Regions from separate parts of the Photobacterium piscicola genome, predicted to be linked through region 1. Evidence: predicted binding sites of a transcription regulator. Region 1 holds the regulator's gene; the other holds the start of a gene.
The links. The regulator MetJ, encoded in region 1, represses methionine synthesis genes. The targets are predictions, from matches to a motif close to TTAGACNTNTANANGTCTAA.
Positions count from the first base shown of each region.

Region 1 (4,440 bases):
AAGACTACTTTGGGCGACGGGTTGAAGTGTTCGGCTATGTAAAACTGGCGCAGCAAGACGTGCTAATTCATTGGCTTCATCTAATCGTAATAAGGGCAATAGACAAGCATTGGTGACCTTATGAGGATCGGCACTATAAACACCCGCGACATCACTCCAAATTGTTACTCGGTCAACCTTGGCTAAAGCACCAATAATCGTCGCAGAATAATCAGACCCATTACGACCAAGTAACACCGTTTGCTGGTGCTGATTCGCCGCCATAAAACCAGTGATCACTAATCGTTGCTGTTGATATTGCGCTAACAATTGATCCAATAAGGGTGCAGATAAGACTTTATCCACTTCAGGCTGCACCGCATGATCGGCCCGTAAAAATAAACGTGAATCAATATCTATCGCCGCTAATTGGCATTGGTTTAATAAGGCACTTAATAACCGTGCAGACCATAATTCACCATGACCTAAAACCGCATTTTTCACCTCGGCCGTCATGGTTAATTGTCCCCACTGAGCAATTAACGCCAACTCCGCATATAACTGCTGTTGTAGTGGCTCTGCGTCTTGAGGATCAAGTAACTCATTGATCAATTGCTGCTGAAATACTCGAATAGAGAGTAAGGTTTCATGGGCTAAGCGGCCATCAGTGACTAATTGTTCTAGCCATAATAATAATTGATTGGTGGTTTTCCCTGCCGCCGATACCACCACTAAATCATTATAATTAGAATACGCACGTAAAATATCAGCGACACGACGATAACAATCAGCATTGGCAAGGCTACTTCCGCCAAATTTATGTAATTGGCGCAGATCTTTTTTCATCAGCAGCCCTCCTTTGCAATAGCGAACGCCTGTTTAAGATCAGCAATCAAATCTTGTGGGTCTTCTAAACCTACCGATAACCGTAACAAAGAAGTAGAGATCCCAGCGGCTCGTTGCGCTTCATCACTCATGGCACGGTGAGTCATTGAAGCCGGATGAGCAATTAAACTCTCCGTCCCCCCTAATGATTCTGCCAATGAAAACAATTGTAATGTTTTAACAAACAACGCCAGTTGTTGATAACTTCCAGCAAATTCAAAACTCATCATCGAGCCAAAACCACGTTGCTGACGCTTCGCTATCTCATGCCCAGGATGGGTGGGCAAACTTGGATGATAAATAGTGCCAACCAAGGGTTGTTGCTGCAAATAAGCCAGCACTGCTGCCCCATTTTCTTCATGCATCCTCATTCGAGGCGCCAATGTTCGCAATCCACGCAAGGTCAAATATGCATCAAAAGGGGCTCCTGTCGCCCCAATACAATTAGCCCACCAACTTAGATTTTCAGCCGCAGCTTGGTCTTTAGCAATTAAAACACCCCCGATCACATCAGAGTGACCATTAATGTATTTAGTGGTTGAATGCACCACAAAATCAGCCCCAAGCGATAACGGCTGCTGTAATAATGGCGATAGGAAAGTGTTATCAACGGCAACTTGGCAACCAACCACCTGTGCTTGTTGGCAAACCACCGTAATATCAATCACGCGCACTAAAGGATTTGAGGGAGTCTCAAGCCATAACAACGTCGGCTTTTGTGCCAATGCTGCCGCTAAGGCATCAGGATCCGACTGATCTATAAACAGGACCTTAAAGTCCCCTTTTTGAGCGCGGGTATTAAACAATCGATAACTGCCACCATAACAATCATGGGGAGCTATCAATAAATCATCAGGCCCTAAAAGCGCAGACACCAATAAATTCATCGCAGCAGTACCACAACTGGTGACGACGCCCCCCGCGCCGCCTTCCATATCACTCAGAGCATCAGCTAATGTATTTCGAGTTGGATTGCCTGAACGGGAATAATCATATTGCGGTAACTCACCTAGCGCAGGAAAACTGTAGGTGGACGTTAAGTAAATTGGCGGCACAACTGCATTATATTGTGAATCAACGTCAATACCGCTACGAACGGCAATAGTCGCAGGCTGCTTATCACTCATAATAACGTTCCTTGTTATAAGGGGGTGAACCCTGTAAATAAATAATGATGGCTGTTAACAACCTTAACCACATCAAAACAAGACGTCAACACCTCTAGACGTCTATATGTCTTTGCTTATAGCGGTAAATCCCGCTAAAATTCAGTCATTGAAAAAAATAGTCGTGATCTAGCAACTGTTGTCTATCACTGTAGAGGACAAATCAGTGATGTTCACGTAATATCGCCGCCTATCATGACTATGTACTAACAACCGTCATCGCGACATTGTTATCATCATTAATTAAACATCGCTGAGAAGGTAAAACATGGCAAAGTGGAATGGCGAATATATTAGCCCTTATGCAGAACACGGTAAGAAAAATGAACAAGTAAAAAAAATTACAGTGTCTATTCCATTAAAGGTTCTCAAAATTCTTACTGATGAACGTACTCGCCGTCAGGTCAATAACCTGCGCCACGCTACCAACAGTGAACTACTCTGTGAAGCTTTCCTACATGCCTACACAGGACAACCACTACCCACTGATGATGATATTCGTAAAGATCACCCCGACGATCTGCCCGCAGAAGCGAAAGCATTGATGGAAGCGATGGGTATCAGCTACGAAGACATTAATGAATAATATGGACATGAAATAGCAAAAAACCAGCACTTCTGCTGGTTTTTTTATAATTGCCAAATCTCAGCCATAAAAAAAGGGATGCTTGCGCATCCCTTTTTTGTAAATTCATCTGGCAAATAATTACTTGCTAGAAAGCGCACCAAAACGCTTGTTGAATTTGTCCACACGACCGCCAGAGCTAACTTGACGTTGCTTACCAGTGTAGAATGGGTGACACTTATCGCATACATCAAGGTTGATGTCTTTGCTCATAGTAGAGTTAAATACGAAAGTGTTGCCGCAAGAACAACGTGCGTTTACTGCTTTGTATTCTGGGTGGATACCTTGTTTCATGGGGAAACCTCAAGTTAAGGCCGTGTCGCTCTCCCGATCCAAAGCCGGGCACCACACGTGGTTAATAAAATAGTCTGTCGTTAATTTACGACAAATCAGGCGGCGTATAGTAATCAATCATTCCACAGAGATCAACTCAGTCACTGTTTTTTTATCGCTCTTTTATTGATCACTAAAACAGTCAATAATAGTTGCAACATAGCAGTACTTATCCCTTATCACGTGATCTGTTACTATTTAGTACAAGCTCAATTAAAGCGATAAAATATGAACCACCCAATAGCACGCGTTGCTTTACCTGTCCCACTTGATAAAACTTTTGACTATCTCATCAAACCCAACACCACTCCAATTATTGGTGGTCGCGTGCTGGTGTCTTTTGGTCGACAACGATTAGTCGGGATTGTGGTTGCTATCGGGCATGATTCTGATTTTCCTATTCAACAGTTAAAACCTATTCAGCAAGTATTAGATAATCAACCTTTATGGCAACCTGCTTTATTTAGCTTATTAAAATGGGCCAGTAGCTATTATCAATATCCATTAGGTGATGCCCTTGCCAATGCGATGCCTGCATTACTGCGTAAAGGTCGAGAAGCATCAACCACGCCACTAAAGTATTGGCACCTAACTGAAACAGGTCGAGATCAGCCGCTAAATGGCTTAAAACGCGCGCCTAAACAAGCACAAATCCTAAATCTATTACGTCATGGTCCACTCAGTCATGAAAACTTACTCACTCATGACGTCAGCAGCACCACCCTCAAAACTGTCGAGCAAAAAGGTTGGATCAGCGAACAACAACATCAACCACAACAACGTCAGTGGCTGCCACAATTTGAAATTACAGAACAGAAACCACGTTTAAACGAAGAACAAGCATTAGCGATTGCAACGGTAAACAGTAATCCAGGATTTGGTTGTTATCTACTCGATGGTGTTACAGGCTCAGGCAAAACCGAAGTTTATCTTAATTTACTTGAGCCCATTTTAGCGGCGGGTAAACAGGCGTTAATTTTAGTGCCAGAAATTGGCCTAACACCACAAACAATCAATCGTTTTAAGCGCCGTTTTAAGGTGCCATTAGAAACCGTACATTCGGGTTTAAACGATAGCGAACGCATGGCGGCATGGCTTGCTGGACGAGATAATCAAGCTGGAATCATTATTGGCACCCGTTCGGCACTGTTTACACCTTTTGCTAACCTTGGCATTATCATTGTCGATGAAGAACATGATGCTTCATATAAACAACAAGATAGCTTACGTTACCACGCTCGTGATCTAGCCGTAATGCGAGCCAATAAAGAAAATATTCCGATAGTGTTAGGTTCAGCAACGCCAGCACTGGAAACACTGCATAACGCCCAAACAGGCAAATATCACTATCTGACACTCTCTAAACGTGCAGGTAATGCGAGTGCTGCACGTCATGGTGTTATTGATGTCAAAGGCCTGTATTTAAACGCGGGGTTATCAGCACCATTAATT
Region 1 covers NZ_CP175534.1:557,380-561,819, reverse strand. Annotated here, with positions in the region: gene ACJZU6_RS02695 (bifunctional aspartate kinase/homoserine dehydrogenase II) at 1-825, opposite strand, end outside; gene ACJZU6_RS02690 (O-succinylhomoserine (thiol)-lyase) at 825-1,991, opposite strand; gene metJ (met regulon transcriptional regulator MetJ) at 2,299-2,616, shown strand; gene rpmE (50S ribosomal protein L31) at 2,737-2,949, opposite strand; gene priA (primosomal protein N') at 3,217-4,440, shown strand, end outside.

Region 2 (4,440 bases), 440 kb from region 1:
TTTACGGCGTGGACTACCAGGGTATCTAATCCTGTTTGCTCCCCACGCTTTCGCATCTGAGCGTCAGTCTTTGTCCAGGGGGCCGCCTTCGCCACCGGTATTCCTTCAGATCTCTACGCATTTCACCGCTACACCTGAAATTCTACCCCCCTCTACAAGACTCTAGTCTGCCAGTTCAAAATGCTGTTCCGAGGTTGAGCCCCGGGCTTTCACATCTTGCTTAACAGACCGCCTGCATGCGCTTTACGCCCAGTAATTCCGATTAACGCTCGCACCCTCCGTATTACCGCGGCTGCTGGCACGGAGTTAGCCGGTGCTTCTTCTGTTGCTAACGTCAAACAGCCAAGCTATTAACTTAACTGCCTTCCTCACAACTGAAAGTACTTTACAACCCGAAGGCCTTCTTCATACACGCGGCATGGCTGCATCAGGGTTTCCCCCATTGTGCAATATTCCCCACTGCTGCCTCCCGTAGGAGTCTGGACCGTGTCTCAGTTCCAGTGTGGCTGATCATCCTCTCAGACCAGCTAGGGATCGTCGCCTTGGTGAGCCATTACCCCACCAACTAGCTAATCCCACCTGGGCTAATCCTGACGCGAGAGGCCCGAAGGTCCCCCTCTTTGCTCCGAAGAGATTATGCGGTATTAGCTATCGTTTCCAATAGTTATCCCCCACATCAGGGTATATTCCCAGGCATTACTCACCCGTCCGCCGCTCGTCAGCAAAGAAAGCAAGCTTTCTTTCTGTTACCGCTCGACTTGCATGTGTTAGGCCTGCCGCCAGCGTTCAATCTGAGCCATGATCAAACTCTTCAATTAAAGTTTTGTTGTCTCTTTCGAGACGGCTCAATGAATACTGACTTCAAAACTACCTTAGTAATTTTAAAGCTATTATCGTTCCAACAGAACGATAATGAATTGACTGTGCCAAAACAATTTACGTTATTTTGTATTGGTCACTCAGTTCATTGATAAATCTTTCGACTTAACTATTCAACGAGTGCCCACACAGATTGCATGGTCAAATTGTTAAAGAACAATACTGACTTTCGGTAACCGCTTGCGCCGTTGCCCGTGTCAGTGAGGTCGCATTATAGGAGAATTTTTAAAACTGACAATAGTTTTTTTACATCAAAATAATCAACCGCTTTTTTTTTATACAAAAATTTATATTTCATCCATTTTTTAATCAAAAATTAATAATGGCTTCATTTAATTTTGTATTTAAATCGTATAGTGATGGCGAAATGAGCGTTAAAAAAGCAGATAAAATGATTATAAAAACTAGAAGCAAAGAAACAACACGTGGAGATTTACAATAAACGGGAATAATGACAAAAAGATAAGGTGCAAAACTTTATTGATAATCCATAAAATAAAAGCAGTAGATCACCTACTGCTTTATAACATGAACAATTACGCGTTTTCAGCGAGCCATGCTGGTACATTCTTAACGCTGTCTAAAACAGCATCTGCTAGAGCTTCACCTTCTTCAGTGATCGCTTTACCTGTACGTACTAATACTTTAAAAGCAACATCTGCCGCTATCGCTGCTTTCATATCATCGGCTTTATCACCAATCATTACTGATTTTGACATATCAATATTCAAGTGACTTTGCGCCGAGATAAACATGCCTGGATTTGGTTTACGACAATCACAATCTTGTAAATATTCACCTTTGCCTTCCGTTGCGTGGTGTGGGCAATAGTAAATACCGTCAAATTCAATATCTTGATCTTCGAAATTCCAATCCATCCATTCAGTCAAAGAAATAAACTCATCTTCGCTGAAGATACCACGAGCAATACCAGATTGATTAGTAACTAAAACAAGTAAGTAACCCATTTCTTTGAATTTTTTACATGCATCAAAAACACCATCAATGTATTCAAAATCATCAACAGTATGTACATAGCCGTGATCAACGTTTATTACGCCATCACGATCAATAAAGACAGCTGGTTTGGCCAAAAGAAAGCCCTCAACAATTAGATATTGGTTTGATTATGTCACGAGTTGGTATTGAAAAGTATTAGTTATCACATCCACAAGACTGATTAGCCATGAACAGAGTACTGTAATAAACCCACAACCATTTAGACGTCTAGACGTAAAAATAGCTATTGACTTAAAAAGCGATTGGAAATAGCATCAACTTAACAGCAGTTGATATATTTTAACTGATACAACCAATTATTAACAATAAATGCAATATAGCACTATTTGCACATAATGGATTGCATCTAATTAATCAGGAAGTTCAATGATAGAAATAAAACAAGTCAATAAAGTGTTCTATCAAGGTGAGAAAGCAATCAATGCGCTAAAAGATATTAATCTCAGCATAGAACAGGGAACAATTTTCGGTGTGATTGGCTCATCAGGAGCAGGAAAGAGTACGCTCATTCGATGTGTGAATTTATTAGAAAAGCCAACAACAGGTAATGTTATTGTTGATGGTATTGATTTAACCACCCTCTCATCTAATGAATTAACTTTAGCTCGTCGTAAAATTGGGATGATTTTTCAGCATTTTAATTTGCTTTCATCACGCACCGTTTATACCAACATTGCATTACCACTTGAGCTTGCTGGTCTTTCAACACTCGAAATAAATACCAAGGTTACTCAGTTACTGTCATTAGTTGGTCTAGAAGATAAACGTAATAGCTATCCATCAAACTTAAGTGGTGGTCAAAAACAACGGGTAGCTATCGCACGAGCTTTAGCCTCTGATCCCAAAGTTTTATTGTGTGATGAAGCCACCAGCGCACTTGATCCCGCAACAACGCAATCAATACTGGCTTTATTACGTAAAATTAATCAGCAACTTAACTTAACTATTTTATTGATTACTCATGAAATGGATGTGGTTAAACGTATCTGTCATCAAGTTGCGATTATTGGTGGTGGTGAATTGGTCGAACAAGGCCTTGTCGGTGATATTTTTGCACACCCGAAAACTGAATTAGCTAAAGCGTTTATTCGCTCAACGTTAGATTTATCGATTCCTGAAGATTATCAATTAAGAATGACACCAACCTCGGTAAAAGGAAGTTATCCCCTTATTAGGCTGGAATTTACTGGAGACTCTGTTGATGCGCCGTTAATTAGCCAAGTTGCACGCGAGTTTAATCTTGATATCAGTATTCTTAGTTCAAATATGGATTATGCCGGCGGAGTTAAGTTTGGATTAATGCTTGCCGAGTTCTTTGGTACTCAAACTGCCATTGATAACGCTATTAGGTTTTTACGTGATCACAAATTAAATGTTGAGGTACTAGGATATGTCGCTTGATGCAATAACAACATGGTGGCAGAGCAATCAGCGCCTAACTGAATTACTTATCGAAGCATTGGGACAAACCTTAACCATGGTGTTAGTGTCCGGTTTCATTGGCTTTGTTATTGGTATTCCTCTTGGTGTCACATTACACCTCACCAAAAAAAATGGTTTATGGCAAAACCCCGTTTTAAATAAAATTCTAGGTATTGTGGTTAATATTGGCCGTTCAATCCCTTTTATTATTCTGTTAGTTGCCATTATTCCTTTTACACGATTTGTAGTTGGCAGTTCTATTGGTACCGCTGCCGCCATTGTGCCACTAACAGTCGGTGCAATTCCCTTCATCGCGCGTTTAGTTGAAGGGGCGTTATTAGAAATTCCAACAGGACTAATAGAAGCAGCACAAGCTATGGGTGCAACACCAATGCAGATTATAGCTAAAGTATTATTACCCGAAGCTTTACCCGGCATTATTAATGCGATCACCATTACTTTAGTGACTTTAATTAGTTATTCCGCCATGGCGGGGACCGTAGGTGGCGGAGGGTTGGGTGATGTTGGTATTCGCTATGGTTATCAGCGTTTTGATGGCACCGTCATGGCTATCACCGTCATTATGCTTGTTATTTTAGTCCAACTTATTCAATCAATTGGTGATCACTTAGTGAAACGTGTCGATCACCGTTAGTAACAAAAGATTATTTATATCATCAAGGAAAGCCCATTTAAGGAGTAATACTATGGCGTTCAATCTTAAACACCTTTTTGCCATTGCCGGCGTTGCTGCAGCTATCACATTAACAGGCTGTAGTGAGCAAGAAACCCCCATTGATAACAGTAAAGTAAAAATTGGTGTCATGGCGGGAGCTGAAGAACAAGTAGCAGAAGTTGCTGCTAAACAAGCAAAAGATAAATATGGGCTTGATGTTGAATTAGTTACTTTTACAGATTATGTATCACCTAATGCAGCATTAGCAGAGGGCTCTATTGACGCTAATGCTTTTCAACATAAGCCATATTTAGATCAACAAATTAAAGATCGTGGTTATAAATTTGCGATTGCTGGCAATACATTTGTATACCCTATTGCTGGCTATTCAAATAAAATAAAATCACTGGATGAATTAAAAGATGGAGATCAAATTGCAGTAC
Region 2 covers NZ_CP175534.1:993,843-998,282, reverse strand. Annotated here, with positions in the region: rRNA gene ACJZU6_RS04905 (16S ribosomal RNA) at 1-818, opposite strand, end outside; gene gmhB (D-glycero-beta-D-manno-heptose 1,7-bisphosphate 7-phosphatase) at 1,416-1,973, opposite strand; gene metN (methionine ABC transporter ATP-binding protein MetN) at 2,266-3,300, shown strand; gene ACJZU6_RS04890 (methionine ABC transporter permease) at 3,290-3,976, shown strand; gene ACJZU6_RS04885 (MetQ/NlpA family lipoprotein) at 4,029-4,440, shown strand, end outside.
Region 2: metN (methionine ABC transporter ATP-binding protein MetN) is a predicted target of MetJ. The motif match lies at 2,099-2,118, and genes of this name have one in related genera.